Regions from separate parts of the Muricoprocola aceti genome, predicted to be linked through region 3. Evidence: riboswitches for the same ligand, from Rfam matches in the RefSeq annotation. Region 3 holds a riboswitch; each other region holds the start of a gene.
What was found. A riboswitch is a leader RNA that binds a small molecule or an ion and turns the genes downstream of it on or off. The one in region 3 is predicted to bind cobalamin.
Positions count from the first base shown of each region.

Region 1: linked by a shared signal. The riboswitch ahead of OCV47_RS11120 (MATE family efflux transporter) and the one ahead of adhE (bifunctional acetaldehyde-CoA/alcohol dehydrogenase) in region 3 are both predicted to bind cobalamin.
Region 2: linked by a shared signal. The riboswitch ahead of OCV47_RS12085 (hypothetical protein) and the one ahead of adhE (bifunctional acetaldehyde-CoA/alcohol dehydrogenase) in region 3 are both predicted to bind cobalamin.
Region 4: linked by a shared signal. The riboswitch ahead of OCV47_RS16175 (leucine-rich repeat domain-containing protein) and the one ahead of adhE (bifunctional acetaldehyde-CoA/alcohol dehydrogenase) in region 3 are both predicted to bind cobalamin.

Region 1 covers NZ_JAOQKE010000015.1:2,103-7,246, reverse strand. Annotated here, with positions in the region: gene OCV47_RS11130 (IS110 family RNA-guided transposase) at 66-1,355, shown strand; gene OCV47_RS11125 (leucine-rich repeat domain-containing protein) at 1,710-2,198, shown strand; cobalamin riboswitch at 3,080-3,268, shown strand; gene OCV47_RS11120 (MATE family efflux transporter) at 3,432-4,772, shown strand; cobalamin riboswitch at 4,839-5,058, shown strand.
Region 2 covers NZ_JAOQKE010000017.1:56,669-65,898, forward strand. Annotated here, with positions in the region: gene OCV47_RS12070 (glucose PTS transporter subunit IIA) at 1-1,704, shown strand, start outside; gene OCV47_RS12075 (biotin transporter BioY) at 1,846-2,391, shown strand; gene OCV47_RS12080 (glycerophosphodiester phosphodiesterase family protein) at 2,552-3,577, shown strand; cobalamin riboswitch at 3,824-4,006, shown strand; gene OCV47_RS12085 (hypothetical protein) at 4,179-4,436, shown strand; gene OCV47_RS12090 (ABC transporter substrate-binding protein) at 4,581-6,140, shown strand; gene nikB (nickel ABC transporter permease) at 6,158-7,105, shown strand; gene nikC (nickel transporter permease) at 7,112-7,936, shown strand; gene OCV47_RS12105 (ABC transporter ATP-binding protein) at 7,948-8,730, shown strand; gene OCV47_RS12110 (oligopeptide/dipeptide ABC transporter ATP-binding protein) at 8,723-9,230, shown strand, end outside.
Region 3 covers NZ_JAOQKE010000001.1:214,643-223,872, forward strand. Annotated here, with positions in the region: gene OCV47_RS01080 (NADP-dependent isocitrate dehydrogenase) at 1-58, opposite strand, end outside; gene OCV47_RS01085 (GntR family transcriptional regulator) at 80-724, opposite strand; gene OCV47_RS01090 (beta/alpha barrel domain-containing protein) at 737-2,128, opposite strand; gene adhE (bifunctional acetaldehyde-CoA/alcohol dehydrogenase) at 2,279-4,885, opposite strand; cobalamin riboswitch at 5,268-5,452, opposite strand; gene OCV47_RS01100 (hypothetical protein) at 5,540-6,346, opposite strand; gene OCV47_RS01105 (bifunctional 5,10-methylenetetrahydrofolate dehydrogenase/5,10-methenyltetrahydrofolate cyclohydrolase) at 6,451-7,302, opposite strand; gene OCV47_RS01110 (cyclodeaminase/cyclohydrolase family protein) at 7,326-7,955, opposite strand; gene OCV47_RS01115 (DUF3786 domain-containing protein) at 7,970-8,611, opposite strand; gene acsV (corrinoid activation/regeneration protein AcsV) at 8,739-9,230, opposite strand, start outside.
Region 4 covers NZ_JAOQKE010000009.1:20,243-29,472, reverse strand. Annotated here, with positions in the region: gene OCV47_RS08640 (heavy metal translocating P-type ATPase) at 1-918, opposite strand, end outside; gene OCV47_RS08635 (AI-2E family transporter) at 1,168-2,598, shown strand; gene OCV47_RS08630 (prolyl-tRNA synthetase associated domain-containing protein) at 2,616-3,158, shown strand; gene proC (pyrroline-5-carboxylate reductase) at 3,210-4,004, shown strand; gene OCV47_RS08620 (phosphatase PAP2 family protein) at 4,466-5,140, opposite strand; gene OCV47_RS08615 (TIM barrel protein) at 5,258-6,148, opposite strand; gene OCV47_RS08610 (leucine-rich repeat domain-containing protein) at 6,154-6,474, opposite strand; gene OCV47_RS16175 (leucine-rich repeat domain-containing protein) at 6,377-6,856, opposite strand; cobalamin riboswitch at 7,165-7,357, opposite strand; gene OCV47_RS08600 (hypothetical protein) at 7,860-8,048, shown strand; gene OCV47_RS08595 (aspartate carbamoyltransferase regulatory subunit) at 8,118-8,540, opposite strand; gene pyrB (aspartate carbamoyltransferase) at 8,534-9,230, opposite strand, start outside.

The DNA of each region.
Region 1 (5,144 bases), on a different contig from region 3:
GTAAAATAAGATTACTGACTTTGCACGGTTAGTAAAAAATCTTATTAAACAGTGAGGTACTTGAAATGAATTATAACACACAGAACGCAAAAATTGCATCTATTACGGAAAAAACTTTAATCATTGGTATTGATGTGGGAAGTGAAACCCATTATGCAAGGGCTTTTAGCTGGCGCAATTATGAGTACTCAAAGAAGCCGTTTGCTTTCAGTAACGATGAAGCTGGATTTGCAGCATTCAAAGAATGGATGGACGATATAGTAGAGAAACATGGAATGGAAGTTATTATTCCAGGAATGGAGCCAACAGGTCACTATTGGCTGAACCTTGGAGCGTACCTGCAGGAACAGGGAATGAAGCCGGTACATGTGAATCCGCATCATGTCAAGAAATCCAAAGAGCTGGATGACAATAATCCAAGTAAAAATGACCGTAAAGATCCAAAAACAATTGCAGGTCTGGTAAATGAAGGAAGATTCTCATATCCATATATTCCAACCGGGATCTATGCAGAAATCAGAAATCTGTCTAACCTTCGAATTCAGACACAGGAAGAGATCACAAGGATCAAAAACAGGATGGCCCGCTGGTTCAGCATTTATTTTCCGGAGATCAAAGACGTTTACAGGAATCCGGATGCAGTAAGCGGACTGATGGTAATCAAACAGGCATCGCTGCCCTGTGATATCAGGGAACTTGGAGTGGAAGGTGTAAACAAGATATGGAGAGATGCAAGGCTGAAAGGCGCTGGGATTAAGAGGGCAACGACCCTGGTAACAGCAGCGGAGCACAGCATCGGAAATACGGAAGCACCAAGAAGTGTCAGAAAAGAGATCCGAAACCTGTTGGAAGATTACGAAGGATATAAGAAACGGATGGATGAACTTATGGAAGAAATAGAGAAAACGCTTTCTGAGATTCCCTATATAGATAAGCTGATGGAGATCAATGGGATAGGGATAAAGACAGTGAGCTGCTTTATTGCAGAAGTAGGAGACATTGGACGTTTTGATAATCCGAAACAAGTGCAGAAGCTTGCCGGTTATGCGATTGTTGCGGACAGCTCTGGGAAACATAACGGAGAAAGCCGGATCAGTCACAGAGGAAGAAAGCGTTCGAGATATGCATTATATGAATCTGCGATATCCGTGATCGGAAAAAACAAAGAGTTTAAAGAAATCCATAGTTATTACCGGACAAGGGAGAAAAATCCACTGAAAAAGATGCAGTCAGTGATAGCGGTGGCATGTAAGCTGATCCGGATATTTTATACGATACTAACCAAAGGTGTGGATTATGATGGTCAGAAGATGCTGAATGACATCGTAAGACCAGAAATACAGCCAGCAGCATAAAGAGAAAGAAACAGTGTATCATGGCCGGTCTGAGCCCTTCAGAGAGGGAACTGGAAGGCTGAGACCAGCCATGATAGCTGGAATTAAGAAGTAAATGGAATGTAACAGGAAAGCGTCCACCAGAAGGTGCTGTTACAGGAAAGAAGTCAGTAATACAACAAACAAAGAATGAGCCAGTAGTCGGCAGGAATATATTCCAGAGGGCATGACCCTGTAAAGGAGCTGAGCTGACACCCTGGTTATGGACAGGCGGGACGAGAGAAGTTAGGACTCGGCATAGACTGATGATCCTGGTAGACATGGGAGGTTCGCTGCCGTAGATGGATGGGTACACACAAGGCCATGTAAAATGAAATAAGAAGACGTTTTACTTCGTGCACCCAAAATTCACTATTTTCGTACCAGATACAGAGAAATAAAGTTACGGGAATTTCTACAAATGCGTTTAAGAATAATACAGTACTTAAAACTGTTGCCATTGGAAAGAACGTAACCGTAATAGGAGCAAATGCATTCTATGGATGCAAAAAATTGAGTAAAGTAAGCGGTGGAAATAGTATTGTGAAGATTGGAGGCAGAGCATTTGCTAACTGTGTAAGCTTGAACGGTATTACAATTGCTGGCACAGTCAAAAGTATTGGAAAGCAGGCATTCTATAATTGTAAAAAACTTAGAACCATTACCTTTAAGACAAGCGCATTGTCCAGCAAGACCATTGGTACAAAAGCTTTTACAGGAACATATTTAAAACCGACGGTCAGAGTTCCGGCGAAAAAGTTGAATGCGTATAAGAAGCTTTTAAAATCAAAAGGAATGAGTGGAAAGGCAATTTATAAGAAATAAAAAGCAGGTGGCTGGCAATACCAGCTGCTTGTAATGAGAAAAAAGATTTTGACATATTTGATTTATCGTGTTAGTATGATTATAGAAAGAGTGCTACCGATAGACGGTTAGTCCGATAAATAGTTTGGCAAAAATTGCCGCCTAGTTTAGCAGACCGGGGCGGCTATTTTTGTGTCTTGTTAATATCCTTACCAAAGGTATATCCTATTCCAAAGCAGGTTAAGCCGAAGCTTATGACTGCAATGAGGTCAACAATACTCATATGGCTTAGCCCTCCTTTCGAGAGATTTCCACCAGAAAGCTCTGGGGATTTCTATGTAATCGGAGGGTCACAGTTCTTCGTTTCACTTCGGTCGTTGCAAAACGAGTGCCACTGGCACTCTGCAACCCTCCGTTGAAGGACTAACCGCCTACCGTTTTTTGGTAGCACCCATGCAATGATTATATCAATGGATTCATAGGGCTGCAAGACCTTGTTTCATTTTTTAAGAAAATGGTTGCTTTATAAAACTGGCTACATTTTGGCTACAAAATTTCTCAGAATTACCAATATCCTACATAAAATAATAAATTAAAAACAATAAAGCCACAGAAAGCAGCCGTTTATCATCAGATATAACAATCTCAAAGTCCGTGAAGGTGGACGTACTGTAGGTTCAGGCCGTGTTGCTTCTATCATCGAATAATTAAATATTCATTGATTTTACAGGGCTTCTCGAGAAATCGGGAAGCTCTTTTTTCGTTATAAGATTGCAAATTTTTTTGATACTAAAATTGTTTATTGTAAAATAGAATTCCCATTTAATTGTTGAATTATTGAAAAAGATCGGAAGAAGTTGCGTTGACAGTTGGACAGTAATGTGCTATTATAAGCAATAAAAATAACGATGCAGCCATCAGGTGCTCTCCGACAGGAGAGTCTGGAAGCCGGGTGTAAGTCCCGCACGGTGCCGCCGCTGTAAGCAGGGAGATTTTTTCGTAGATCCACTGAAGATGAGATTCGTCTTTGGGAAGGAGAAAAAGATCGCAAATCTGTAAGTCAGAAGACAGGCCTGATTGGTTATTGAGATACTTCCTGCGGGTCACAGGAACCTTGTGCAAATCGGTATGGTAATTCTGATTACTATGCTTATTTTTGATACAAAAGGTCTGTTCCTTGCGGGATAGACCTTTTTATTAATTATTGTTGTTGAGATACAGAATGTTCGGAAAAAGAAATGGAAAAAAACAACGATGAAGAAGGATCTGACAGAAGGAAAAGTATGGTTTGTACTGACCATGTTTGTGTTGCCGATCATAGCCGGCAGCATCATTCAGCAGATGTATACGACGGTAGATTCGATTATTGTTGGAAGATTTGTGGGAAAGACTGGACTTGCGGCGATTAATTCGGTCGCTACTTTATTTAAATTCCCGCTTAATTTTATGGGAGGTCTTTCCGGCGGTATGACCGTTATCATTTCCAGATATTATGGTTCTAAAAATAAGGATGAACTTGGCAAGTCTGTTCGTACTGCACTGACGATGTCCATTGTGATGGGTATTGTATTCTCTGTGATCGGTGTATCTCTGGCACCGTGGATGTTGACACTTATGAAAGTACCGGGAGATATTTTTGCACTGACTTTATCTTATGTACGAGTTTATTTTGCAGGCATTTTTGCTACCGTTATGTATAACAATGCAGCAGGTATTCTGCGTGCCTATGGAGATTCTGCAACCCCTTTATACATCCTGATTGTGTGTGGTCTGTTTAATGTGGCAGCCGATTATCTCTTTGTTGGTGTATTTGGCTGGAGTGTTGCCGGAGCGGCATATGCTACCATTATGTCACAGGTTATCAGTGCGATCATTGCGTTGTATGTGATCGAGAGGATTTCCAAAGAAGAAAAGCAGAAAATCTTCCTCTATCCGGAATTCTCTTTTGCCCACGCAGGAAGTATGGTAACGCTTGGTATTCCTTTAGGTATCAAGTCGATTCTTTTCCCGATAGCCAATTCTATTGTAGCTTCTGCGGTCAATGGCAGAGGCACGGATGTCATTGCTGCCTGGGGAGTATGTGGAACTCTGGATCTGCTGATCTGGCTGATTGCCGACTCTATGGGATCTGCTCAGTCTACTTTTGTGGCTCAGAATCTGGGCGCAAATCAGCATAAGAGAGCATACAAGGGTACTTTTATAGGTGTTGCATTGACGGTAGTTCCGGTTGCTTTAGTAAGCATAGGGCTTTTCTTTGCAGCAGGATCTTTTGGGTATCTCTTTGTACCGGATTCTGATGCACCGGCAGTTATTCCGTTGGTGATCGAATATATGCGTCTGATGGCGCCATTCTATGTGTTTTATGGTTTATATGCAGCATTCAGTGGAGCAATCTGCGGTGCCGGTCAGACACTGATCCCAACTGTGCTGACACTTACCTTTACTTGTGTGCTTCGTGTGCTTGCAATTTTCTTTGTATTACCTCACTTCGAAAGCATGGAATGTATTATCTGGATCTACATTACATCCTGGATCGTAACGGGCGTGGTATTTACTGTTATGTTCCAGTTCCTGTATCATAAATGGAATAAATAAAATGCACTTTTACACGTTAGTGTATTGACAAACTAAAGCATAAGTGTTAGCTATTTAACTAATAGAAATAAATATCAGAATTGCAGTGTCGGCTTTGAGCGTTTAGCCTTAGCCGGAGAATAGAGAATTGTGTTAGAACCACAAACGGTACCGCCGCCGTAAGCACAGATGAACCATTCACGGTGAAAGCCAGTCATTGGGGAAACCTGAGAAGGCAGATTGGTTCGAAGAAATGAGTTTTCGGAAATGTGCGAGTCAGAAGAACTGCTGCATGGGAGAGAGTTTGACAGGCGAGTAATTTGTTAGACGTTTTTGCTATGAAAAAAGACGGTCATAGTAGCTGATTTACGTTCAGCTTCTATGACTTTTTTC
Region 2 (9,230 bases), on a different contig from region 3:
AAACTGGAACAGATCCCAGGTGTGCAGGGTGTCATAGAGGGAAACGGTCAGCTGCAGATTGTTATCGGTGCCGGGACGGTAAATAAAGTTTATCACGAACTGCACCGTTTTATCCGATTATCCGAGCTGTCAGAGAGCAGGGAAGAACAAAAAAAAGGCATAGTCAGTGCAGTGACCAGAATAATTCGGGTAGTGGGAAATGTATTCATTCCAATTTTGCCGGCTATTGTGGCATCCGGATTATTAATGGGGATCCTGGGTGCCATGAGCAGACTGGTTCCGGACTATACCACCAGTGATTTTTACAATTGGCTGAATCTGGTGGCTAATACTGCCGTTACCTATCTTCCGGTGCTGGTAGCAGTCAGTGCAGCCCGTTTGTTTGGTGGCAATCTGTATCTGGGCGGTACATTAGGATTATTACTGATGCACAGAGAACTGTTGGTTTCATGGAGCGCAGCCAGTTCACCGAACATGGTCAATTATTGGAATATACTGGGATTCCATATCCGCAGAGTGAATTATCAGGGACATGTGATACCGGTGATCATTGCTGTCTGGCTGATGTGTAAAATCGAAAAATGGATGCATCGCCATGTACCGGAAATACTGGATCTGTTCGTGACGCCTCTAGTTACGATAATTGTGACAGCGTTTCTGACGATGGCAATGATCGGACCATTTTTTGTGCAAATGGAAAATCTGATTGTGGATATTACCAGATTTACGTTGCGGTTGCCACTTGGTATCGGAGCTTTTTTATGTGGAGCGGCGTATCCTCTTACCGTCGTATTTGGTACGCATCATATGTTTGGTGTACTGGAGACCGGCATGCTGGCTGAGACCGGAAAAAATATGTGGATACAGGTATCTTCCTCAGCAAATTTTGCCATGTGTATGGCATGTCTTGCTGTATTTTTCAAAACCAGAAGCAGAAAAGTAAAAGCAGTGGCGCTTCCGGCCAGTATATCAGCAGCACTGGGGATTACAGAGCCTGCTATTTTTGGAATCAATTTAAGATTTATCCGGCCACTGATATGTGGAATGATTGGAGCAGCTTTTGGCGCAGCCACGGGAAGTATGCTTGGAGTATATGGATCTTCTTATGGAGTGACCGGACTGCTGGCCATGCTGATCACACTGGACTGTACGAAGCAGTATATACTGATGCTGATAGTTGCCGGAGGCATTTCTTTCATCCTTACCGGAATATTCTGGAAGGAACAGGATGAGAATACGGATGGAACAAGCAACGTGGGAGCACCGGCAGAAGGGAAGATCATTCCACAGGAGAAGATACCGGATGAGACATTTTCACAGGGACTTGTGGGAAAAGGAATCGGAATTTTACCTTCTAAGGGAAAGATTGTGGCACCATTTGACGGAATGATTATTATGACTGCTCAGACAGGACATGCCATAGCCATAAAAGGAACAAATGGCGAAAAAATACTGATTCATGTGGGTATCGATACGATAGAACTGGAAGGAAAAGGATTTCAGCTTCGTGTGGCAGAGGGAGAACAGGTAAAAAGAGGACAGGAACTGATTCGAATCGATCTGAAGCTTCTGAAGGAAAAAGGCTATGATCCGATTACCGCAGTATTTGTGACGAACAGCAGAGAGTTCCCGGAGATTAAGATAACAGATAAAGAAGAAATCAGGCTGGGAGAACCGGTCATGAGTATAAAAAGCAGAGATTAGAATGATGATTTCTGCTTTTTGTAACCAGAGTATGTCAACTGGAAAAGAAAAATGGTTGACAAATAAAAACATTACACCTATAATATTGTCAACTGAGTTATATGAAAAGTTAACAATACAAGAGCGAGGAGTAATGAAAAAATGAAAACACAGAGTTCTATTCAGAAAGTGGTAATGACAGGCATGTTGGCTGCAGTGATGGCAGTCATGTCTCAGATTCAGTTTCCCCTTCCATCGGGTGTACCGGTAACCATGCAGACCTTTGCTATGGCGTTGGCAGGATATATTCTGGGATGGCGGTATGGACTGGCATCGACAGTTGTTTATATTCTACTTGGTGCTGTGGGAGTTCCGGTATTTGCGGGATTTTCCGGTGGATTAGGATTCACAGTTAGCCCGGCTGGCGGTTATATCTGGGGCTTCCTTCCAATGGTTGCATTGTGTGGTCTTGGATATGAGAAAAGATCTATGCCGGCACTGATCGGATTGTCCGTAGCAGGTCTGGCCTGCTGTCATATCCTTGGAGTGATCCAGCTGAGCATTGTAACCGGACTGAATGCATGGGGTGCATTCCTGACAGGCTCCGCACCATATCTGGTAAAGGATCTGGTATCTCTGGCAGCAGCTTATGCAGTAGCAAAAGCAGTACGCAAGGCACTGACCAGTGCAGGAGCACAGATGGTCTGAGTGGTTGAAATGATATAGAATGATAATACAGAGCAGTAAAAAGTATAGATTTATACTTGCACTGCTCTGTTTTTATGTTATGATTAAAAAAATATGCTGTGGAAAGGGAGAAAGCAGCTGATAATACAGCAGGCAGGAAGCTGCCAGATAAGGGGGAAAAATGAAACAGGGAAGAAGAATGCTATTGTTATTGCTGTTGATGTTGCTGTGTGCCGGATCGAAGGACTGTATGGCAGCAAAGAAGCCAGAATTGTCGTCCAGACAGTATCTGCTGCAGATGGGAAAGTCTGTCAGATTGAGATTAAAGGGGGACAGAGCCATACAGTGGAAAACATCAAACCCGGCGGTTGCAACGGTGCAGAATGGAAAAATAAATACAAACAGCTGTGGAACAGCATGGATTACCTGCACGGGCAAGAACAAAAAAACATATAGCTGTCTGATACGTGTAGTCGGACAAAAGAAAACGGAAGAGAAACAGACATACCGGGTAGCACACAGGGGATACAGTTTCAGGGCACCAGAAAATACTATGGCATCATTTTTACTGGCAGCAGATAAAGGATATCAGTATATTGAATGTGATATTCAATTTACGAAAGATAATGTACCGGTGATTTTGCATGATGCGCGGGTAGATCGTACTTCAAATGGGCATGGGAGAGCAGATAAATATACCTATGCACAGCTTCGGAAACTGGATGCCGGATCATGGAAGTCATCAAAGTATGCAGGGGAAAAGATACCAAGCTTACAAGAAGTGTTGAGATATTGTGTACAGAAGGATGTGATACCGTATCTGGAACTGAAGAATGGAAGCGGGTTGACAAAAGCAAAGTTTCGCAAGGTTTATAAAATGGTGCAGGAGTCAGGATTGCAGAATCGTGTAGTGTGGATCTCTTTTAACTTTCAATATCTGAAATGGGTGAAAGAAATGGATCCAGTCGCAGAAATCGGCTATATTCCTAAATCAGAGTCAGTGGAAGCCATGGTTCAAAAGGCAGAGAAACTGAAAAGTGGAAAAAACCGCGTATTTTTGTGCATAAAAAGGGCAAAAGTGAGTGCCAAAATATTGGAATCATGCAAACAAAAAGGAATAGGAGTATCAGTTAGAAATATCAACAGTGAGAAAACCTGGAAAGGGCTGGATGCATATTGTATGTCGGCAATTGGAAACGGTTTTTAAAAAAGGATTCCCACCATCATTTTGACGAAGCCTTTTTTCGCGCTATTCGCAAAAAATACGGTTCTGTAGTATGTTTTTTTCAGCAAACTACGGAGGAGGAACCAGAATGGGCGGACATTATGGCAAGGACCTTTATAACGAACTGATGGAAGTGATGGTTCAGTCAGAAGGCGAAACTGTTATAAAGAGAAGACATTTTTTATAAATACTATTGACAGTTGTTTCATGAACCATTATATTAAAAATAATTAGATATTTGATGTATGTTCTTGCCGAAAGCAAGATGAAAAGGGAAACCGGTGTAAGTCCGGTACGGTCCCGCCACTGTAAGAGGGAGTCGGTTATCATAATGTCACTGCAGAAATTGTGGGAAGACGATAACAGATGCAGAACTCAAGTCAGGAGACCTGCATACATTAGGGAATTGGTTACTTCTTACGGTGTATAAGAGAACAATATAGTATGTTTTACAGCGCACCCTAAAAGCAATAAAAGGGTGCTTTTTTATTTCATTCAATTCATATGATATTGCATTTTTATTACGCGTCGGGAAGAAAAAGTGGAAATATTTTGTAATATGAGGGCAGTATGATATGAAAAAATGGTTAACGAAGCAGAAGTAAGAGCATTTCAAAATTATCTGGAAAACTATATTGATATCACGTTTCTTGTAGATTTTATCTATTCAACAGGAATCCTCAGTGCAGAAGATGAAATTACATTTATAGAAGAATTGCATGAAAAGGGAGTGAAAGGGATTATCTCTTTTCTTTCTACTGATCTGGAACAGGTACTTCCGGTTTGTGAAGAATATGGGACGTACTATGTCCGGGGTTCAGGAACCATCAGCAGACTTTGACTCATTTAAAGCGTTTACAGAAAAATTATGAAATAGATAAATGCAGTTCCATATGAATTAGAATTAGTATGAAAAGATAGAGATGTGAAAACACCGATATCATCATAATAATGCAACAAAAAGATAAGGATAAGGAGAAAGAAAATGAAAAACAAAAAAAGAGAAGCCATGATGATTGCAGCAGCAACCGCAGCACTGCTGTCTATGGGAATTACCGCAAATGCAGAAGATAAGGTATTGAACTTTGGATGTGCCATGTATACAGATGGTGTAGTAAATAGTGCCATGGATGAAAATGCTGGATGGAATGCCATGAGATACGGAATTGCGGAAGCCCTGTTCAAATTTGATGACAATATGGAAGTAACACCATGGCTGGCAGAAAGTTACGAAGTAAATGATGAACATACAGAGTGGACGATTAAGCTGAAAGATGGTATCAAGTTTTCTGACGGCTGTGATCTGACTCCATCCAAAGTGAAAGCATACTTTGATCATATGAAAGAAGTAGGACCATCCGGATCAGCAAAACCAGAAAAATATCTGGAATTTGAAGCAGAAGTAACAGCTGATGATGAAGCAAATACTATTTTCATTAAAACAAGTAAACCATATGCGAATCTGATGGGGCAGCTCTGTCATCCGACGATGGGTATCACAGACGTAGAGCATATCGAGAACTTCGATAATGGAATTATCGGTACCGGTCCTTACAAAATCGAAAAGTTTAATGGTGTTGGTGTTGGATATGAACTGGCTGCCAATGAATATTATCGTGAAGATGTACCTTATGACAAAGTAAATCTGATGTTTATGGGAGACAACTCCGCAAAGGCAATGGCACTTCAGAGTGGACAGGTAGACCTGGTAGAAAATATTACGAACGTAGCAGATATTCAGAGCTTTCAGGAAAGCGATGCGTATACAGTAGATATTGCATCTGGTGTGCGCTGCGGATTTTCATGGATGAACTTTAACGGAGTGCTGGGCAACAAAACACTGCGTCAGGCGATACTGATGGCAATTGACGATGATACAATTTGTAACTCAAAGACAATTGGCGGACTTTATACTCCAGGTTTCTCAGTTCTGCCATCTACACTGAACTATGGTTATGATGAACTGGAAAATCCATATACCTATGATCCGGAAAAGGCAAAACAGATTCTGGATGAAGCAGGAATTGTGGATACAGACGGAGACGGAATCCGTGAACTGGATGGTCAGAACATCAATCTGAGATATATTTCTTACGAAAACCGTCTGCTGAATGATTTCTCAGATGCTAATGCACAGTATCTGGCAGAAATTGGTATCGGTGTGGTTCCGGAATACGGCAGCTCTGATGATCAGTGGAGCAAACTGGCAGCTCTGGATTATGATCTCAATAATAATAACTGGATGACAGTTGGTACAGGAGATCCTCTGGCCTTTATGGCAAACTGGGCGACGGATACCTCTTACTGCGCATATTCAAATCCGGAATATGATGAATTATATAAGGAATTACAAAGCGAAATGGATCCGGAAAAGAGAAAAGATATCATCTTCCAGATGCAGCAGATTCTGATCGATGATGCCGCAGTTCTGATTGACGGATACTATAACTCATCTATGATTTACAATAATGCAAAAGTCGGATCTGCACATATCCACACAGCAGATTACTACTGGCTGTCTACTGAAATTGTACCGGCTGAATAAGAGTAAAGCAAAAAGGAGTGTTCGTTTTGAGCAAAAAACAAATAGCAAAACGTCTTTTGCAGATTGTCGTTGTATTACTGGGAATCAGTTTTATCACATTTGCACTGACGTTTATGTCACCGGGTGATCCTGTGCGTAACATGTATACGGCAACCGGTGTGATGCCATCAGAAGAGATGATTCAGGAGACAAGAGAGGAAATGGGATTAAATGATCCATTTTTGCAGCAGTATACCAGATGGCTTGGGAATTGCCTGAAGGGAGATTTTGGAAAATCCTACAGTCTGAACAGACCGGTAACAGAACTGCTGGCAGAAAGACTCTGGCCGACCCTGAAATTGACATTGATGTCTATGGTCATGATGTTGATTCTGTCCGTGCCACTTGGAATGTTATCTGCACTCTATAAAGATAAATGGATTGATTATCTTGTCCGTGGAATTACATTTCTGGGGTGCGCTATGCCTAACTTTTGGGTAGGCTTATTATTGATTCTGGCATTTTGTGTATACATCCATGCATTTCCGGTAATCAGTTCAGCAGGAGACTTTAAGAGCTTATTTCTTCCTGCGCTGACACTGGCGATTGCAATGTCATCCAAGTATACCAGACAGGTACGAACAGCAGTATTGGATGAATTAAGCCAGGATTATGTCATTGGTGCAGAAGCCAGAGGTGTAAAAAGATCCAAAATTATCTGGCAGAATGTTTTTCCGAACTCCTTACTTCCACTGATTACCATGTTTGGTCTTTCCATTGGTTCCCTCCTTGGGGGAACCAGTGTAGTAGAAGTCATCTTTTCTTACCCGGGACTGGGAAATCTGGCAGTTTCAGCAATCACATCCAGTGATTATAATCTGATTCAGGGATATGTATTATGGCTTGCACTGATCTACATGGTAATTAATCTGATTGTAGATGCATCTTATGTGTACATTGATCCTCGTATGCGTTTAAAGGAGTAGAGAACTATGAAGAAAAACAGATTTTTACAGAATAAAACGTTTGTCGTGTTTTCTATTCTTGCACTGCTTATTATTCTGGCAGCAATATTTGCCCCTGTTGTAACAGGTGGTGTGGATCCGTTGAAAGGATCTCTGGTAGATGCATTGCTTCCGCCGAGTAAAGAGCACATTTTTGGAACAGATAAGATGGGGCGCGACATTTTTACAAGAGTGATTTATGGTGCCCGTGCATCTCTGACAGCTACATTTGGCGTGGTTGCGTTAATTTTTCTGGTTGGAACAGTAACAGGTGTTATTTCTGGCTATTTTGGAGGAATCGTGGATGCTGTAATCATGCGAATTGCAGACATGATGCTTGCTTTCCCTGGACTGGTACTGGCCCTTGCGGTTGCCGGTATTATGGGGGCCAGTATCAAAAATGCGATTATTGCAATTGTAGTAGTGAGCTGGACCAAATATGCCCGTCTGGCACGAAGTCTGGTTTTAAAGATTCGTGACCGCGATTATGTATCTGCTGCAATCGTAACAGGTTCTAAGACTCCGTATATGTTGCTTCGCTATATGCTTCCGAATGCATTGCCAACTTTGATTATTACAGCAGCAACAGATGTGGGATCTATGATGCTGGAGCTGGCAGCAATGTCCTTTCTGGGATTTGGCGCGAAGCCTCCTGCACCGGAATGGGGCTATATGCTGAATGAGGGAAGAGCCTGTATGCAGTCAGCACCATGGCTGATGATCTTTCCGGGACTTGCAATTTTTATCGTCGTTGTTGTATTCAATATGCTTGGAGATTCCATCAGGGATATCCTGGATCCAAAGAGTGAATAGGAGGTAGAACGATGCTTGAATTAAAAGATGTGACCATCTCCTATAAAAATGTTCCGACGGTTCAGCATTTTAATATGAGTATGAAACAGGGACAGATTATTTCATTGGTGGGAGAATCAGGAAGTGGAAAAACTACGGTGATCCGCGCAATTTTGGGATTACTCCCTGGTGGCGGAAAGGTAACAGCAGGACAGATCACATTAGAGGGAGAGGATCTTCTGGCTTACAATTCTGAAAAATGGAGAAAACTGCGTGGTACAGATATTTCTATGATTTTTCAGGATAGTGGTGCCATGATGAACCCTACGAAAAAGATTGGAAATGTATTTACAGAGTACATTCTGACACATGAAAAGATTTCCAAAAAGGAAGCATGGAACAAAGGAATTATGATGCTGGAGCGTATGAGACTTCCGGCAGCAGATAATATTATGAATTCTTATCCGTTTCAGCTGTCCGGTGGTATGAGACAGCGTGTTGGAATTGCCATGGGTATGACTTATCAGCCAAAACTGTTACTGGCAGATGAACCGACTTCGGCACTGGATGTGACGACGCAGGCTCAGATTGTGCGTCAGATGATGCAGCTGAGAGATGATTACAATACCAGTATTATTGTAGTGACACATAATCTTGGCGTGGCTGCATATATGTCGGATTATATTATTGTTATGAAACAGGGAATAATAGAAGATCAGGGAACAAGAGAGTATATTCTGAAGGAATCCCAAAATGAATATACCAGAAAGCTTCTGGATGCTGTTCCGTCTCTTGGAGGTGAACGTTATGTCTGAAAAAAGAGAAGTAATATTGGAAGCAAAGTATATAACCAGAAAATTTCCGGCTTCCCATGGAAGGACGCTGCTGGCAAATGATGATATCAGTCTGAAGATGTATAAAGGAGAAACACTTGGTCTTGTGGGAGAATCCGGATGTGGAAAAAGTACTTTTATGAGATTCCTGGTTTCTTTAGATAAGCCGTCGGAAGGAGAAATTCTTTATCGCGGCACAGATATTACAAAATTGCATGGTGAGAAACTTCGTCAGAGCCGTCAGAATGTACAGATGGTATTTCAGGATCCTGCTTTATCGTTTAATCCGAAGATGATCATCAGGGATATTGTATGCGAGCCGTTAATGAACTTTAAGAAAATCAAAAAATCTGAAAAAGACGCAGTATGCAGAAAGCTTCTGGAAATGGTAGAACTTCCGGGAGATTTTGCAGATCGATATCCACATAATATGAGTGGCGGACAAAGACAGCGTGTTGCCATTGCAAGAGCGCTGGCTCTGG
Region 3 (9,230 bases):
TGGTCATCTCATCTCCATCCATTTCTACCAGAGGCGTTTTCATTGCTATTTTATCCATGTTCTATTCCTCCACTTTCTGTCAGGATTCATGTTCCAGCCTTATGTTCGCAATGGCGTTCAGGATATGTCTGGTCGCCAGCTCATCTGCTCTTTTGGCATCCCTATCCTTAATGGCCAGCAGGATCTCTTCATGTTCCTGTGTTGATTTTTTGGCCCGTTCCTGACGCTTCAGAGATCGAAGCCGGGCTTTCTGCACATACTGATGGTAATCTTTCAACTGATGCTCCAGCATTTTACTTCCACAGGATTCAAACAACACTTCATGAAACTGACTGTCCATCTTCAGTAAATGTTCCATATCCTTTTTTTCTTCATAAAATTTGGAAAGTAAAATAATCTCATCTAATTTATCCAGTTGCTCATGGGTAATGGAAGAAACTGCCATTTCCGCGCAGAGACCTTCCAGACGTGCACGGATACGAAAAATATCTTCCACATCTTTATAAGTGATGCCCTTTACGTAGGCTCCTCGATTCGGATAAATCTCCACCAGCCCTTCCTGTTCCAGCTGTCTGAGAGCCTCTCTGACAGGGGTCCGGCTGACCCCCAGTTTTTTAGCCAGGGCAATCTCCCGCAGTTCTGCTCCATTTTCAAATTCACCGGCAAGAATACTGTTTTTCAGTTGCTGAAACACTTTTCCGCCTAAAGAATAATGCTCTTCCATGTTCCTCTCCCGCTAAATAAGGTCATAATTTAATTTGGAACAGCAGTCAGCGATCACATCCGTCAGTTCATCATCGGTAATGACTGTCACACGTCCTTCGTCATATTCGTGATCTACCCATGTTTTTACCATCTTAACCAGTTCACATTCCTTATCCAGCTTCTTTTCTTCAGGCAGTTTATAATAGGTATTAATCCAGTGGGCAATACCCGCAAGACCAGAAGTGTTAGATACAGAAACCAGAACCGGTCTGTTCAGGAATTTTTCTGTATCAAAAATATTGTAGATTTCTTCATTTTTCAAAAGACCATCTGCGTGAATACCTGCACGGGTTACATTAAAGTTCTTTCCAACAAATGGTGTTCTGGACGGAACAGTATAACCGATCTCTTTTTCATAATATTCCTTTAATTCTGTAATAACAGTCGTATCCATACCATCCAGAGTTCCTCTCAGCTGTGCATATTCAAATACCATTGCTTCCAGAGGAGTATTGCCGGTACGTTCCCCTATACCGAACAGAGAACAGTTGACACCAGATGCACCATACAGCCACGCCGTCGTAGAATTGCTGACAGCTTTATAAAAATCATTGTGTCCATGCCATTCAATCATTTCACTGGGTACACCTGCATGCGTCATAATACCATAGATGATACCTTGTACGGAACGTGGAATCACAGCACCCGGATAATTTACTCCATATCCCATGGTATCACAGCAGCGAACTTTTACCGGAATCTTATATTCTTCCGACAGCTTCATCAGTTCCAGACAAAATGGAATAACATAACCGTAAATATCTGCTCTTGTAATATCCTCCAGATGGCATCTTGGACTGATTCCCATATCCAGACAGTCTCTTACAATGCTCAGATAATGGAACATAGCCTGAAAACGAGTCATCTTCATCTTATAAAAAATATGATAATCGGAACAGCTGACCAGAATACCGGTTTCTTTCAAGCCCATATCCTTTACAAGCTGAAAATCCTTTTTATTGGCACGAATCCAGCTGGTAACTTCCGGAAACTGATATCGTTTCTCCAGACATTTTTCAACAGCATCCCTGTCTTTTTTGCTGTACAGGAAAAATTCGCAGGCACGGATCTTACCATTTGGACCACCCAGCTTATGAAAATAATCATAGATCCTTACGATCTGTTCTGTCGTATAAGGCTCTCTGGACTGCTGTCCATCACGGAATGTGGTATCCGTAATCCAGATATCATCTGGCATGTGATGAGGTACAACTCGGTCATTAAATGCGATCTTTGGTACTTCATCGTAAGGAAAAAGGTTACGGAATACGTTCGGTGACTGTACGTCAACCAGTGGATACATATGTTCTTCCAATTCCAGTAAATTGGTCTTTTCATTCATTTTGACTTTTCTGTTTTCCATGATTGATTACTCCTCATTTTGTTTTTCCTAATTTTTGTATAATTGTATACAATTATACAAAAATTGTCAAGAACAAAACAAACGATTTCCAAAAATAAAAATCAGAGCTGCTTTCACAGCCCTGATTCAATTTGATCAGATTGGTTCTGATTATTTTCCATAATAGGATTTCAGATACAGTTCTTTGATTTCAGAAATCAGTGGATATCTTGGGTTGGCGCCGGTACACTGGTCATTAAAGGCCTGCTCGGACATCTCATCCAGAGTATCCAGGAACTTCTTTTCATCTATGTTATACTCTTTGATCGTTGGTTTGATCTCGATGGTACGCATCAGTTCATCCAGTTTTGCCAGAAGTTTTTCAAATACTTCCTGATCATTTTTACCGGTCAGTCCTACATATCTTCCGATTTCTGCATAACGCTGAAGGGCATGTGGATACTGATACTGTGGGAAAGTACCCATCTTTGTCGGCACCTCAGCACTGTTATAACGCATTACGTTTAACAATACCAGTGCATTTGCAATTCCGTGAGGAAGATGATGGAACGCTCCCAGCTTATGTGCCAGAGAATGATTCAGACCCAGGAATGCATTGGCGAAAGCCATACCTGCCATACAGGAAGCATTTGCCATATGGTCTCTCGCTTCTACATCATTACCGTCTTTATAAGCTCTCGGCAGATAATCAAATACCAGCTTGATGGCACGAAGCGCAAGACTGTCCGTATAATCAGATGCCATAATGGAAACATAGGCTTCAATAGCATGAGTCATAACATCAATACCGGATGCACAGGTCAGACCCTTTGGTGCACTCATCATGTTGTCAGTATCTACAATGGACATATTCGGCATTAATTCATAATCAGCCAGCGGCCATTTGATTCCAGTCTCACGGTCGGTAATGATCGCAAATGGTGTCACTTCAGATCCGGTACCGGATGAAGTAGGGATTGCGATAAAATAGGCTTTCTTTCCCATCTTAGGATAAGTGTAAACTCTCTTACGGATATCCATGAAATCCATGGACATTTCTGAGAAATCTGCATCTGGATTTTCATATAATACCCACATGATTTTTCCGGCATCCATAGCAGATCCGCCGCCCATTGCAATAATACAGTCTGGTTCAAAGGCTCTCATTGCTGCCGCCCCTGCTCTTGCACTTGCCAGAGATGGATCTGGTTCTACATCAGAGAAACAGGTATGTACAATACCCATCTGATCCAGTTTGTCTTCTATCTTCTTTGTAAAGCCATTCTTATACAGGAAAGAGTCAGTAACAATAAAACATCTCTTCTTACCCATGACATTTTTCAGTTCATCCAGTGCAACAGGCGTACAGCCCTTCTTAAAATATACCTTTTCCGGAGTGCGCATCCAAAGCATGTTTTCTCTCCTTTCTGCAACGGTCTTAATATTGATCAGATGTTTGACACCAACGTTCTCAGAAACAGAGTTGCCACCCCAGCTTCCACATCCCAGTGTCAGAGACGGAGCCAGTCTGAAGTTATACAGATCTCCGATACCACCCTGTGAGGAAGGAGTATTGATCAGAATACGACAGGTCTTCATCATAGTTGCATGCTTTGCCATTTTTTCTTTTTCATTAACATTAATGTAAAGAGATGATGTATGGCCATAGCCGCCGTCTGCTACCAGCTGAGCAGCTTTTTCCAGTGCCTCATCAAATGTCTTAGCCTTGTACATAGCCAGAACCGGTGACAGCTTCTCATGAGCAAATGGTTCACTGATATCTACGGAATCCACTTCACCGATCAGGATCTTTGTCTCTTCCGGTACTTCTACTCCTGCCATCTTTGCAATGGTAGCTGCTTTCTGACCAACGATCTTGGCATTTAAAGCACCATTAATCAAGATCGTGGATCTTACCTTATCCAGTTCCTCTTTTTTCAGGAAATAGCAGCCACGGTACTTGAATTCTTCTTTTACTGCCTTGTATACACTTTCCAGAACTGTAACAGACTGTTCCGATGCACAGATCATACCATTATCAAATGTCTTGGAATGAATAATAGAGTTTACTGCCATCTTCACATCTGCTGTGTCATCAATAATCACAGGCGTATTACCAGGACCTACGCCCAGTGCAGGCTTTCCGGATGAATAAGCTGCCTTTACCATACCCGGGCCGCCGGTAGCCAGTATACAGTCTGCTTCCTGCATCACTTTATTGGTCAGCTCCAACGATGGAACATCAATGCATTTGATAATACCTTCCGGTGCACCGGCTGCTACTGCTGCATCCAAAACAATCTTTGCAGCTGCTGCGGTACAGTTCTTAGCCCGCGGATGTGGACTGATAATGATACCATTTCGTGTCTTCAGACAGATCAGCGTCTTAAAAATAGCGGTAGACGTAGGATTCGTGGTAGGTATCACTGCCGCAATCACTCCAAGAGGTTCCGCAATTTTGGTAATACCATAGACAGGATCTTCTTCAATTACACCACAGGTCTTTGTGTTCTTATAGGCATTGTAAATATATTCTGCCGCATAGTGGTTCTTGATTACCTTGTCTTCCAGTACACCCATACCCGTCTCTTCTACAGCCATTCTGGATAATGGAATACGTGCCTTATTGGCTGCTGTGGCAGCTGCCTTAAAAATGGCGTCCACCTGTTCCTGTGTGTAGGTAGAAAAAATCTTCTGTGCTTCGCGAAGTTCCTTCATCGCAAGTTCCAGATCCTCGAGAGTTTCAATGGTGTTCTTTTTGATTGTTTTGTCAGCCATCAGTTTCCTCCTTTAAAATATTCATTGTTAATTATTTAACTATAATAGATTCTACCTTATCGTCAAAAGATTGTCAATGTGCACTTTTTACATATATCTGGGAATAAAATCAAAAGAAATAGACAAATTGATAAAAAATAATCAAGAGTAAAAAAATCCCCGGCAGCTGCGGATCTGCCGGGGATTCATGCCGTTCTCTTGTCATGCGGATTAACAAGAATCTCCGGTATGAAGGAGGTATTTGTGTAATCTCCTACTTGAGATTCATCCATCAAATCAAACATTCTAATTTACCATTAGAAAAAAATGTGCCTGCTCACCCATGCAGTCACGTCTCACAAACGACTTCGTCGCTTGGTTGGATGCTTGCGCTGTATCTGGAGCACATCTCATTTATTAAGCAGGTTTCCTGACTTACAGATCATCGTATGATTCCGCCTTCTCACATCTTAGGGTTATGCAATGGCTGTTGGACCTACTCCCTGATTACAGTGACCAGTTCGCTTGGGATTCTCACCCAAATTCCCTTTTCATGATTACTCATGCACTTAATAAAGTAATATTCAATTACACACTGATAGTATAGTGCAATACTGCCAGTTTGTCAATTGAGTTATACAACTTTTTTAACAATTTTTATTGAAACCGTCGTTTTTATCTTTTTCGGAACAGATCTTTTAAGATCTGTTCAGCACTCTTCTTTCGATAATGATCTGGATCTGTCATCACAGATTTGCCGGATATATCCCACCGCATCTGATGATAGTCTGTCAGATAAGAAATACCCCTGCTGCAGTCACCAAACTTTTTATACCAGACAGGATAGTATTTTTTCATATATTTCCTTGCCAGTTTTACTGCCTGGCTGTTGGTCTTTCCAGACGGAGTTGTGGTGCCGCATAAGGTCACACCAGGTGGACTGGAATGAAGGAATACCACGCTCCCATCTTTACAGGATCCAACTACTATGTAAACATGACCGGCTGGAGTGCTCATAATATCTCCTGCTTTATAATTTTTTACTTTTGATCGTTTTGTAAAAGTTCCCCACCCACGGCTGGCATAATTGCGTGCCATATTCTGTGCATACAGCACATAACCTTTCTTTCCGTCAGTTTCTTCCAGCACATTATAAATACACCATCCAATATACCCGGAACAATCCAGGCCTTTGGATGACTGAAACAGATATTTACGATAATTATAACCTTTTTTCTGCTTTTTGTAGAACTTTTTCCAGGATGCACTTACTCCAAGACGTCTGGCTTCTTTGCTGGCACCATTTCTGCTCCATCCACCGCCCCATACATACATGGTACTTCCTACCGGCTGAAGCCCGGTCTGCAGCAGTTCTTTTATGGTTGTCTGTCTGCCTGCAGCCAACACAGAAGAAGAACTTATCATCAAAATACAGAAAAAGCACAGACAACACCATGTTAATCTCTTTTTGCTTTGTTTCATCGCTTCTCCCTTATTTTTCTCTTTCCAATTGATCTTCCAAAAAGGATAAAAGACAGTCAGGGGAATCCTGGCTGTCTTTTTTTCCGTCACTTATTCATAAAGGCTTATGCTAAAGTTCTCATAGCAGCTTCCACTACATGTCCTACCAGTACAGAAGTGGTAACACTTCCTACTCCTCCAGGAACAGGTGTAATGGCATCTACGATTGGCTCTACTGCAGCATAATCAACATCGCCACATAATTTACCTTCTGCATTGACATTGATTCCTACGTCGATGACAGTCTGTCCTTCTCTGACATATTCAGCGCCAACTACACCGGCACGTCCGGCTGCTACAATAATGATATCTGCTTCACGTGCTACGGATGGCATATCTACTGTCTTTGTATGACAGATCGTGACAGTGGCATTCTTCTTTACCAGCATCATAGCTGCCGGTTTTCCAACTACAAGGCTTCGTCCAATCACAACTGCTTTCTTACCGGTGCAGTCGATCTGATAGTGATCCAGAATCTCCATACAAGCCTGTGGTGTACAAGGAGGGAAACCAATCTTCTTTCCAGTAAATACTCCAGACATAGACAGATCTGTCATGCAGTCTACATCTTTCTCTGGTGCAAGTGCATTTTCGATCACTGCCTGATCCAGATGCTTTGGTAATGGACGGAATAACAGTACGCCATGAATATGAGCATCTTTATTTACTTTATCGATCGTTGCAAGCAGTTCTTCCTGTGTCACATCTTCTGGAAGAAGAATCTTTTCACATGCAACTCCCAGTGTTTCACAACGTTTGGTTGCACCTTTTTCATAGGAGATATCGCTTGGATTTTCTCCCACACGAATGATACAAAGAGTAGGATTTACTCCCTTTTCCTGGCATGCTGCCACATTTGCTTTAATTCTTTCGTTTAATGCTGCGGTAACCTCTTTACCTAATAACTGTTTTGCCATAATAGCTCCTTTCACAACTCTTATTATTTTAAACGACCTAATACACTGTCAAAAATCTGATCTGCTTTTGCAGTATAGTCTTCCAGCATCTTGTCACATTTTGCATTCAGCTGAGCTGCCAGTTCTTTATCTGCCATGGACTTGGTATTAATATATACGTTCAGGCTGGCACCTTTTAATGCTGCTTTTGCAAAAGCCACACCAACTCCTGCATCACTGATTGCAAGAGTAGATCCTTTTGCTGCAAACTCAGCAATGATATCAATGGCCTCACAGCATTTCTCCATGATCTCCATTGGAACGGAGCAGGCATCTTTTAATACAATAGCCATTACGCGTGCCTTCTCTGCCTTTTCCTCTTCTGTCTCCCTTGGCATACCATATGCTTTAGAAAGCGGCTCGAATACTTCCGCATCTCTTTCGATCAGACGAAGAAAGTCTTTCTGAAGCTGATCACATTTGCCTTTCAGTTCCCACATTTCTTCTTCTACTTCAGCATATTTTTTCTTACCAACGGTTAAGCTTCCAACCATATTTCCAAGGGCTGTTCCGATAGCTCCAACCAGGGCAGAAGCGCCGCCGCCACCTGGAACTGGTGCCTTTGATGCTAATACTTCCACAAATTCATTACATGGTACTGTAGAAAATCCCATAATTCATCCTCCATTTACTGCATTTTTTTTAATGTGGTAATACTTATATCTCCAACTACTGCCAGATCGTAGGTTTCAAATGACAGCGGGAAATTATCAGAAAATAAAATCTGAGATGACGGTGGAAATTCGTCATCACCTGCCCAGAGAATAAATCTTACAAAATGGCCATTGATAAACTCAACCTCATAAGATACATCTCCATATGACAGCTTCTTTGCGCCCAGACGATCCATAATCTCTGCGAACTTATCCAGCTTAAATCCAAAGCCGTATGCAAGACGCATCAGACATCTGCCCTGGAACTGTTGAAAATACAAGTCACCGCTCGGAAGTTCACGGTATGTCAGGAACTTACCTGTTGAGTCAGACTGTACCCCGTTCAACAGATAACGGATAGCAAATATCTTCGCATCTACCGCATCTTCCATAATTGCAAACACACCTTCTGTCTTATCCAGACAGGTTACCTTGCACTCTGGCCAGCTGATCTCATATGTTCTCTGCAGCATTCTCATGGTAAAGCACTTACGTTCTGCATCATAAGGAATACCAGTGCGAACAGCTGCTGCCTTCGGATCCAGCGCCTGAAACTGCTCCAGATACTGACCGAAAGGTACCTCTTCTATACTGTTCTTTGCGTAATCTAAATTCATCTTTTATCCTCATTCATATTTCTTCACTCTTCTTGTCTATTCTATCACAAAACCGATAGATAAAGCAACAGGATGTCAGACATTTATCTGACATCCTGTGAAAAAAATTACAAACTATTCATACAAATCATACAATGCTTGGAAACAGCGCAGAATCGGTGTGTGGCAGGAAACATGCACCCACAAATTCATCCATATAAGCATTAATATTACTCAGTTCAATATAAGTCATATTCTGCGCAATCTCGTATACTTTCTGTTCAGATTCTGTAGAATACAGCATTGCATAAGCTCCCACCAGAGAAGAATTACCAATATATTCGTATAATTCCAGTGGTACATCCGGGAACATTCCGATACGAATCGCATTTTGCATATTAATGCCACTTCCTATACCACCTGCTACGTACACATGCTCGATCATGGATACGTCAAAATCACAATAGGACAACATGGTACGAATAGCTGAGAAGATAGCACCCTTAGCACGAATGAAGCTGTCAATGTCTACTTCCGTGATCTCAACATCTTTGACAGAACCAGCTTCTTCCTGGAATGCAATCACATAAGAGCCCATACCATGTTCATCATGACGAACTCTCTTACCTTCTCGGATAAA
Region 4 (9,230 bases), on a different contig from region 3:
ACCGACTTCTGTCTCTTCAGCCGGGATCACGCGGATATCATTGCCAGATACCAGATTGACAGTTTCCGGACGAAGGTCTACAGCGTCCATGATCTGTGTACGGCTTCGTTCTACTGCAACATCTTCGAAGAATTCACCGATGCGGTAGAACAGCATAACGCCGACTGCCTCAGAGAAATCACCGACAGCGAAAGCACCCAGAGTAGCGATACTCATCAGGAAGTTCTCATCAAATACCTGTCCGTGTGTCAGGTTCTTTACAGCGGTAATTACGATTTCCAGACCAAGAATCAGGTAAGCAATGACATTGACAATTGCCGGTGCATAACCGTTTACGCCCATATGTTCCATGACTTCGCCAATAACAAATAAAACAGCACCGGCAGCGATCATGGTAAGCGTCTTTTTCTGTTCGGCCTTTTCATCTTTTCTATTTTCTGCCTTAGCAGCTGCCTTTGGAGCCGGATCCTTCGGAACAACCTTCACTTCAGATTCGATAGAAGCACAAATTTCCTGAATCTGAGGAAGCAGGGAATCCAGACGTTTTCCGGTAATGCGAAGCTGCTTGGTGGAAAATGTGATAGTAGCATCTGCTACATCATCTAATTCATTAATGCGGCGTTCCATCTTAGCAGCACAGTTGGCGCATCCCAGATTCTCCAGAATGAAAACCTGCTTTTCCGGTCCGGCTGCATGATGTTCGTGAGCTTCGTGTTCATGATGGTCATGATCGTGGTGATCATGTCCGCAACCGCAGGAATCGCCGTGATCGTGATGATGTTCATGTCCACAGCCGCATTCGTCATCATGGTCGTGATGGTGATGTTCATGCCCTTCGTGGCTATGCTCATGTTCGTGATCGTGGCCACATCCGCAGCCACAATGATCTTCCTCGTGAAGGTGTTCGTGTTCACTCATGATAAAATCCTCCTTATTATAATAGAAGTCATTAAATTTAAAAGTTAAAAACATATGAATATCTGTTCATATGTTAATATAATACCGATATGGGTATCTGTCAAGCGTATTTAAGACGGAAATAGTTACTAAAAAATTAGCAGTTTTTATGTGGCTTTTGAACAAAAATCTTCACATTGCTTTTTCCAATAAAACAGAGTATGATGATACAAAAACATACTAACCACACTGGGGAGGACTACATCATTCATGAACTGGGACGAATGGAAGAAAACATGGAAACAGGCGCTGGAGTTGTTCCTTGCGTTGGCACTGGCCATCGCATTTTACTTCTTTCTTTTGCGCTTTTATTCCTTTAAGAGAAGTATCAGATCGGTGATCAATATTTTGATGCCGTTTATTTATGGAGGAGTTATGGCCTACCTGCTTAAGACACCGTGCAACTTCTTTGATAAGTTCTGGGAAGCGTTTCTCCCGGAGAAGTGGAAAAAACATAAAACAGGGATTTCTGTACTGACAGTATTGATTCTGGTATTTTTGATCTTATATACCTTGCTTCGCACGGTGATCCCGCAGGTGGTATCCAGTATTACGGTACTGGCGGGTATGGTACCTGAGCAGGTGAACCATTTTTTTGACTGGGTTTCTTCTTATTTAAATAGTGAAGGAGTCGTTCAGAATTACGTCAGACCGATTGCGGAAGATCTCAGTACGAAGATGGTGGACTGGGCGAACACAGATCTGCTTCCATATTTGCAGAATATTGTGGCGAACACTTTGAATTCTCTGGTTGGAATTGTATCCAATCTGGGTATTGGATTTATCGTATGTGTGTATGCCCTTTGTGCCCGTAAGAAGTTTGCGCGTCAGGGAAAAGCAGTGGTTTACAGCATTTTAAATCCCAAATATGCAGATTCATTTATGAACGAACTGAGATTTGCAGATAAGACCTTTGATGGATTTTTAAGTGGAAAGATCCTGGACAGTGCGATTGTGGGATTGATCTGCTACGGCTTTTGTCTGATCATGGCATTTACCAGAGGATTTTCTAATGGAATACTGATCAGCCTGATTATTGGTGTGACCAACATCATCCCATACTTTGGACCTTTTATCGGTGCCGTTCCGACGACCTTGATGATTTTGATGTCCGATCCAATCGGAGCAGTGATTTTCCTGATCTTTATCATCATTCTGCAGCAGTTTGATGGAAATGTACTGGGACCAAAGCTGCTGGCTGGCAGCGTGGGATTATCCGGATTCTGGGTACTGTTTTCCATTACGGTATTTGGTGGATTCTTCGGATTCGTGGGCGTGCTTATTGGTGTGCCGGTATTTGCTGTGATCTATGATCTGATTCGCAAGCTGGTCAGACGTGGCCTTCAGCGGCATCATAAAGCAGAACTTCTGGAAGATGAGAACAGAATCGGAGAAGAAGTGACGGAAACAAAGCCAGCAAGACTATCTCCAGGAGAGCATCTGGAACAGAAGTTGGATGAGCGGATCCTGCGGCGGGAACTGGAAGCCATGGAGAAAGCTCAGGAAGAAGAGATGAAAGAAAAAGAGCAAAAGATGCAGGATAGCAGCAGGCAGAAAGCCAATGGTGCTGAGAAAAAGACTGGTAAAAACAGACGCAGAGAAGGTAACAGCTTAAAACAAAATAACACAGATATAGAGTAGAAAAAGAGGATACATAGATGGAATTATATAAAGGAAGACCAGAAAATACAGATGGACGCCAAGAACGGGAGATACGGGTCTATGACTGCCTGGACAAGCTGGGAATCGAATATGAAAGAACGGATCATGAACATGCAGATACCATGGAAGCCTGCAATGAGATCGATGAAGTGCTGAATGTACTGATATGTAAGAACTTATTTTTATGCAACCGGCAGAAGACAGACTTCTATCTGTTGATGATGCCGGGAAACAAGCCATTTAAGACAAAAGAACTGCCAGCTCAGATCGGCAGTGCCAGATTGTCCTTCGCATCGGAAGAATTCATGGTAGAATATCTGGATATTCATCCGGGCGCAGTCAGTGTCATGGGGCTGATGAACGATACTGACAATCATGTGCGGTTGTTGATTGATGAGGATGTACTGAAGGGGGAATACATCGGATGCCATCCATGTGTGAACACTTCCAGTCTGAAGATACGGACAAAAGATATTGTGGAGACATTTTTGCCGGCAGTTCATCATGATATGACTGTGGTGAAGCTGACGGGAGAGTAGATAAGAGTTTATTCTAAAGGCAATGCGACATGGAGAAAGGAGTCAGACAGTATGAAAATCGGTTTTATCGGATGTGGAAATATGGCAACAGCCATGATCAAAGGAATATTAGACAGTGGAAAAGTGACTGCAGAGCAGATGATTGCTTCTGCCAAATCGGATCAGACCAGAGAGAAGATCAGCAGCGAGTTGGGGATTGCTGCAGCAAAGACAAATGTGGAAGTAGTAGATTTTGCAGATGTGGTTTTTTTGGCTGTGAAGCCACAGTACTACGAAGAAGTCATCAGCGAGATCAAAGATGATATTCAGAAAAACCAGGTCATTGTAACGATTGCACCGGGCAAGACACTGACCTGGCTGTCAGAGCGTCTGGGCTCAGAGGTCAAGATCATCCGCACCATGCCAAATACGCCGGCCATGGTTAAGGAAGGCATGATGGGAATGTGCAAGAATGAATTGGTCACAGACGAAGAGCTGCAGCAGGTCAAAGAGATCTGTGAAAGCTTCGGAAAAGCAGAAGTGGTACCGGAATCTCTTATTGATGTAGTGGTAGGCGTATCCGGAAGCTCACCAGCCTATGTCTTCATGTTTATCGAAGCCATGGCAGATGCGGCAGTGGCAGATGGAATGCCAAGAGCACAGGCATACAAATTTGCAGCACAGTCCGTACTTGGAAGCGCAAAAATGGTATTGGAGACCGGCAAACATCCGGGAGAGTTAAAAGACATGGTCTGCTCCCCGGGAGGAACCACCATTGAAGCTGTGCGGGTGCTGGAAGAAAAAGGCATGCGCAGTGCCGTCATCGAAGCATCCAAAGCATGCGTAAAAAAAGGAAGAGAAATGTAGGGCAGGACGGGTAGTGCCTTGACAAAAATCAGAAAAGCGTCTATATTATACTTAACAAGGCAGTCGGAAGGTGAGTGCTGGTCACCTGACCCGGAAAAATTAATACTTAGTTATCATAAGAGATAGCCGTTCCTAACATTTCCGGTGACAGGACGGCTATTTCTTATTTGTATAACTTAAAATTGCAACGATCAGTAAAGCAGTAGTAAGAATAATTTGCAATTCTTCGTATGTACTCATAATAATCACCCTCTCTGTAAGGCTCAGATCAGATGATGGCACGTCCCCGACTACCCGGTTAAATATAATATCATAATACAACACAAGAATAATTGATGCAACATAATGATGAAATAAAATTAGAGCAAGTTGTCAATACCGATGTTTCATCACGCCCAAACACAATAAAACTGGGTGATACCTAAGAAAGATATCACCCAGTTCAGCACATCTGTGCCCATTTATTTCTCCCGTACCAGTTTCTCCCGTAAATTTGTCAAAAACTGTGGCTGTCGATACAGCACATACCAAGTCACGAGATTCAATCCCATCGCACCGACCACATCGATCACGGTGTGCTGTTTAATGAACATCGTAGAAAGTACAATAGATACGGCAATGATGCCGGAGATCCGTACCGCCCACGGATGCTTCTTCAAAGTGGTGGAATGTCGTACCGCAGTATGCATGGCAATCGTATTAAATACATGAATACTCGGAAATACATTCGTAGAAGTATCCGAGGAGTAAATCATGATCACCAGTCTGGTAAAGACATTGTCCCTTGGAAGAACTGCCGGCCGCAGTGTGTGTCCATTCGGCCAGATCAGGGAAATCAGCAGGAACAGCGCCATCCCGATCATCAGATTCGTGGAAAGCTGATAGCACTGATCCCGGTCCTTCTCCACGATTCCGAAAAACAGAACACCGAACGTGATATAGAAAAACCACATAATATAAGGAACCACAAACAGCTCGCAGAACGGAATCAGATGGTCGAACCTGGATGCCAGCAGATGCATATGGTAAGCCGGCCGGTTCTCAACATAAACAAATACAGTTAAATAAAAAATCAAAAATATGGCAAGTGGAAACAGATGCTTATATTTTCGATAAAAAGTTCGCATATATGACATAAGATACACCTCTATTCATAAGTGATATGACCTACGGGATATCGAGTATCTTTATAGCACGAAAAACCCGTTCTGGCAAGAGCTAGGCGGGTTTTTTAAGAAAAAATTCATCAAACTTTAATCCAGCGCAGCCACACCCTCGCGCAAAAGCCGGGTATGTTCCTCCCGATCCTGCGAGATATACTCCAGCGTGACAAAAAGCGGATCAATCCGACGAACCAGCTCCCGGACACCGTCTGTGACAAACGGTCGGTGCTGATCCACCTGAAAAATATGCAGAAATGCCTGCGTTGCCAGTTCATTTGGATCTTCTGCCGGAGTCTGCAGATGTTTTTGAAATTCTCTTACATAAGAACCACTCAGAGACTGGTTCAGATGAATCCCCTTTATCATCGGAATCAAATCTTCATGTGCATCCAGCATCCGATTCAGAAAAACCAGAGCATCCTCAGGCGTTCTCAGATCCGGATTCGTATTCATAAAATGTCCGGTATCCAGCATTAGTCCCTTCTTCGAATAGTGGATCTGATCCAGGAGATGTCTGGTAATCGCCGGATCTTCAAATGTCAATCCCGGATACCACAGATTCTCCATCAAAAAATAGAATTCATCATCGCATCCATCCAGAAGTCGGTTGATAAAAGCAGCAGCGGTATCTACGACTTCTTCATCACTGTGCGTTTTCTGATAAGTCAGCGATTCCGCATAGCCAGCCTGCGTAACATGAAAAACCACATATTCCGCCTGCGTCGCTTTTGCATACTCCAGATCCTTCCGATAATGCGAAAGCAGCCATTCCTGATCCAGATGCATCCAGTCCGTAAGACAGCAGGCATGAACGCCCACCGTCATATCCGGTTTGATCAGTCCCTGACTGTCCTCACACAGCGGCATCACTTCCAGCCCGGACAGCCAAAACTGCCGGTAGAATCCCCGCAGATCCGCAGAGTTGCGATAGCGACCGGTATCATCATCAGAAATAGAAAAATTCATTGTAATCTTCATCATAGCTCCTAATCCAGGTATTCTACGTTAAAACCATTATTCTGACAGTATCGGTCCATCTTAGAACCACGATAACAGCGGATCGCCGCAGAACGGTTAATGATCCAGTCCCCGACAAATTCAGGATCGTGGCGGATCTCCAGCACCTTCAGCCGGTTACATCCGTGGAAAACCCATTTTCCGATATAACGGACATTTTGCGGAAGGCGCACATATTCCAGATTATTGCACTTAAAAAATGCACTCTGGTCTAGAACTTCCAGAGAATCTGGAAGTTCTAGACTGTGAATTCCACAGAAATAAAACGCTTCGCTGCCAATTTCTTTCACCCCCCCCCGGAAGGGAAATGTGATCCAGAGATTTACAACGATAAAAAGCACGATCATCAATCGTAGTCACACTCTCTGGCAGTACCAGAGAAGTCAGAGACTGACATCGGAAAAAGGCATTCTTACGAATCGTATGCAACTGATCCTGTCCATGGAATTCCACAGACTTCAGCTTCGTATTTTCAGAAAACAAATCCTTCGGAAGTTCCGATATCGAAGCCGGCAGCGTGACCCGCCTCATAGAAGAGCAGTCAGCAAAAGCGCCGGAGCCGATTCCTCGCATCTGATTCGGCAGACGGAGATCCGTCAGACCATTGCAGTTACGAAAGGCTCTCGCTCCAATATGAGAAAGTTCAGCCGGAAACTGTATCGTCTTAATCATACTTTTACTCTGAAAAGCCTCCGATGCAATCCCTCTGACATAAGATGGAATCAGCGTATTCGTATGAATATACCGACAGGCATTTTTTCTGGTAATAATCCGATCATTTGAAAAACTAGTTGTGTAATTTGGCATAAAAAATACTCCTTTGTGATGGAGAATCATCTTCCCACAACGGAGTATGGTAAAATCAATCACACAACATACCGCAGCAGGAAAATAATCTGAGAGGGAGTCCATCTACTGCACCTTCTTAGAAAAAGGGCACAAAAAATAAAACTACCTCCCGATCTCCTATTGCGTGTAGTTGATGGCAGCAGCTCTAAGCAGGTATTCTGACTCACGCAGTAACGCCGCATCTCCCTTCTCACTCTGTTACGAGCAATGGATACGAAATACGGCTGCACGTATACAGCAGCACGACTGTTCGGGGTTCACACCCGATTCCCTCTTAGCCATCCGCAAAATGTGTGCGGTGGAACTTAAAACCGGTTATCATTGTTAAATAATATTCAATTCATTGTTTCCATTCTACAGGAAATAAGAGGAAAAAGCAACAGGAAAAATATAAAAAAGGACTCTTGTAGAAACAAGAGTCCCGTTGTATAATCTAATTAGAAGATGACCGGACGCAGAGATCCGGTTGCCCTCGGAAAATGAAAAATCAAGAAGACTTAAGCATCTAACTTTTGGGACAGTGGGATGCTTATTTCTTTTTGTGGTTATCTAAGTAAGTCAATGCCGTAAATATTACTAACAACAGAGTAAGAATTTCCATCGTGTTCATAGGGCATCACCCTCCTTTCGTAAAACTGGAGGGCGTAAGATCGAAACTTGCATCCGACTTCTGTTCAATTATACTAATAAAAGTATAACACCTGCAGGTATATAACTCAAGATGGGAACTGATGAATCATAATAAAAATAATGTCAAAATTACATGATATGTGATATGATAAAAGTAATCAGAGTCTCATATCATAAGAGCGGAGGATGTTTTATTATGATGAAAACTGTTATATTGGATAGAGACCAAAAACCAACACAGGAACAGATTAGATCCATTCATGCAGCAGCAAAAAGAAAAATCGTCTTTGATGAAGATTCACCGGAAATGACACCAAAAATGGAAGAAGCATTTCGTATGGCAGCCAGAAAACGTAATATCAACAGAAAGATGGATGTATCATAATGAACCAGGAATTGCAGAACATAGCGGAGCGTCAGATCGTATGATTTGACGCCCCGTTTTTTGTACCTTTTAATGGACCGATATCTTCTGATTACAGTAAATACAACGATACGTACCAGATGGTGACAGCCTGAAGATATGGTCACAGTTGGTCTCAATACTGGTGATGCATCTTGGATTTTTACATTTGATGACATTTTTTAAATAAGCTGGTGGCACCGGATGATACTTGCGCACCACCTGTCCATCCTGGATCACGATCAGGGTAATCTTATCATCCAGATAGCCTAGGATATCCAGACGTTCCGGCATGGTATCGCCTTCTATTTTGATCAGGTCTTTATGCCCGTATTTCTGGCTGCGGACAGACTGGAGCAAGGCAACGGACTGTTTTTGGTCTTCCAGATGCAGCAGCTGATAGATGTTCATTCCCTGTCCTTCTGTGATGTGGTCTATGACCACACCATTTTGAATCGATTCTACTTTTAACATGGCAATACCTTCTTTCCGGTCAGAGGATCCTCCAGACCTAACAGAGATGCAATCAGAGCCATACGGATATAGACACCGTTCTGTACCTGCTGGAAATAAGCGGCACGGCTGTCGTTATCCACATCCGCAGTGATTTCATCCACCCTTGGAAGTGGATGAAGCACCGGCATATCCGGTTTGGCGGCCTGCAGCTTTTCTCTGGTCAGGATATAGGTTCCTTTCAGACGAATATAATCTTCTTCATTAAAGAAGCGTTCCTTCTGCACACGGGTCATATACAGTACATCCAGCTTTGGAAGAGTCTCTTCCAGGCTGGTTACCTCGTGATATGGCGTCTGGGACGGCTTCAGGGTATCATCAATGAGATAGCCTGGAACGCGCAGTTCTTCCGGTGAAATAAAGTAAAATTGATTGCCCGGATAACGCACCAGACTGTTTACCAGAGAATGTACAGTACGTCCAAACTTCAGATCACCACAGAAGCCTACGGTCAGATGATCCAGACGTCCTTTTCGCTGGCGGATCGTCAGCAGGTCGATCAGTGTCTGGGAAGGATGGTTGTGTCCACCGTCTCCTGCATTGATCACAGGGACGGTGGCATACATAGAGGCACGAAGAGGTGCACCTTCCTTTGGGTGGCGCATGGCGATAATATCTGCATAGCAGCTGATTACCCGTGCCGTATCGGCA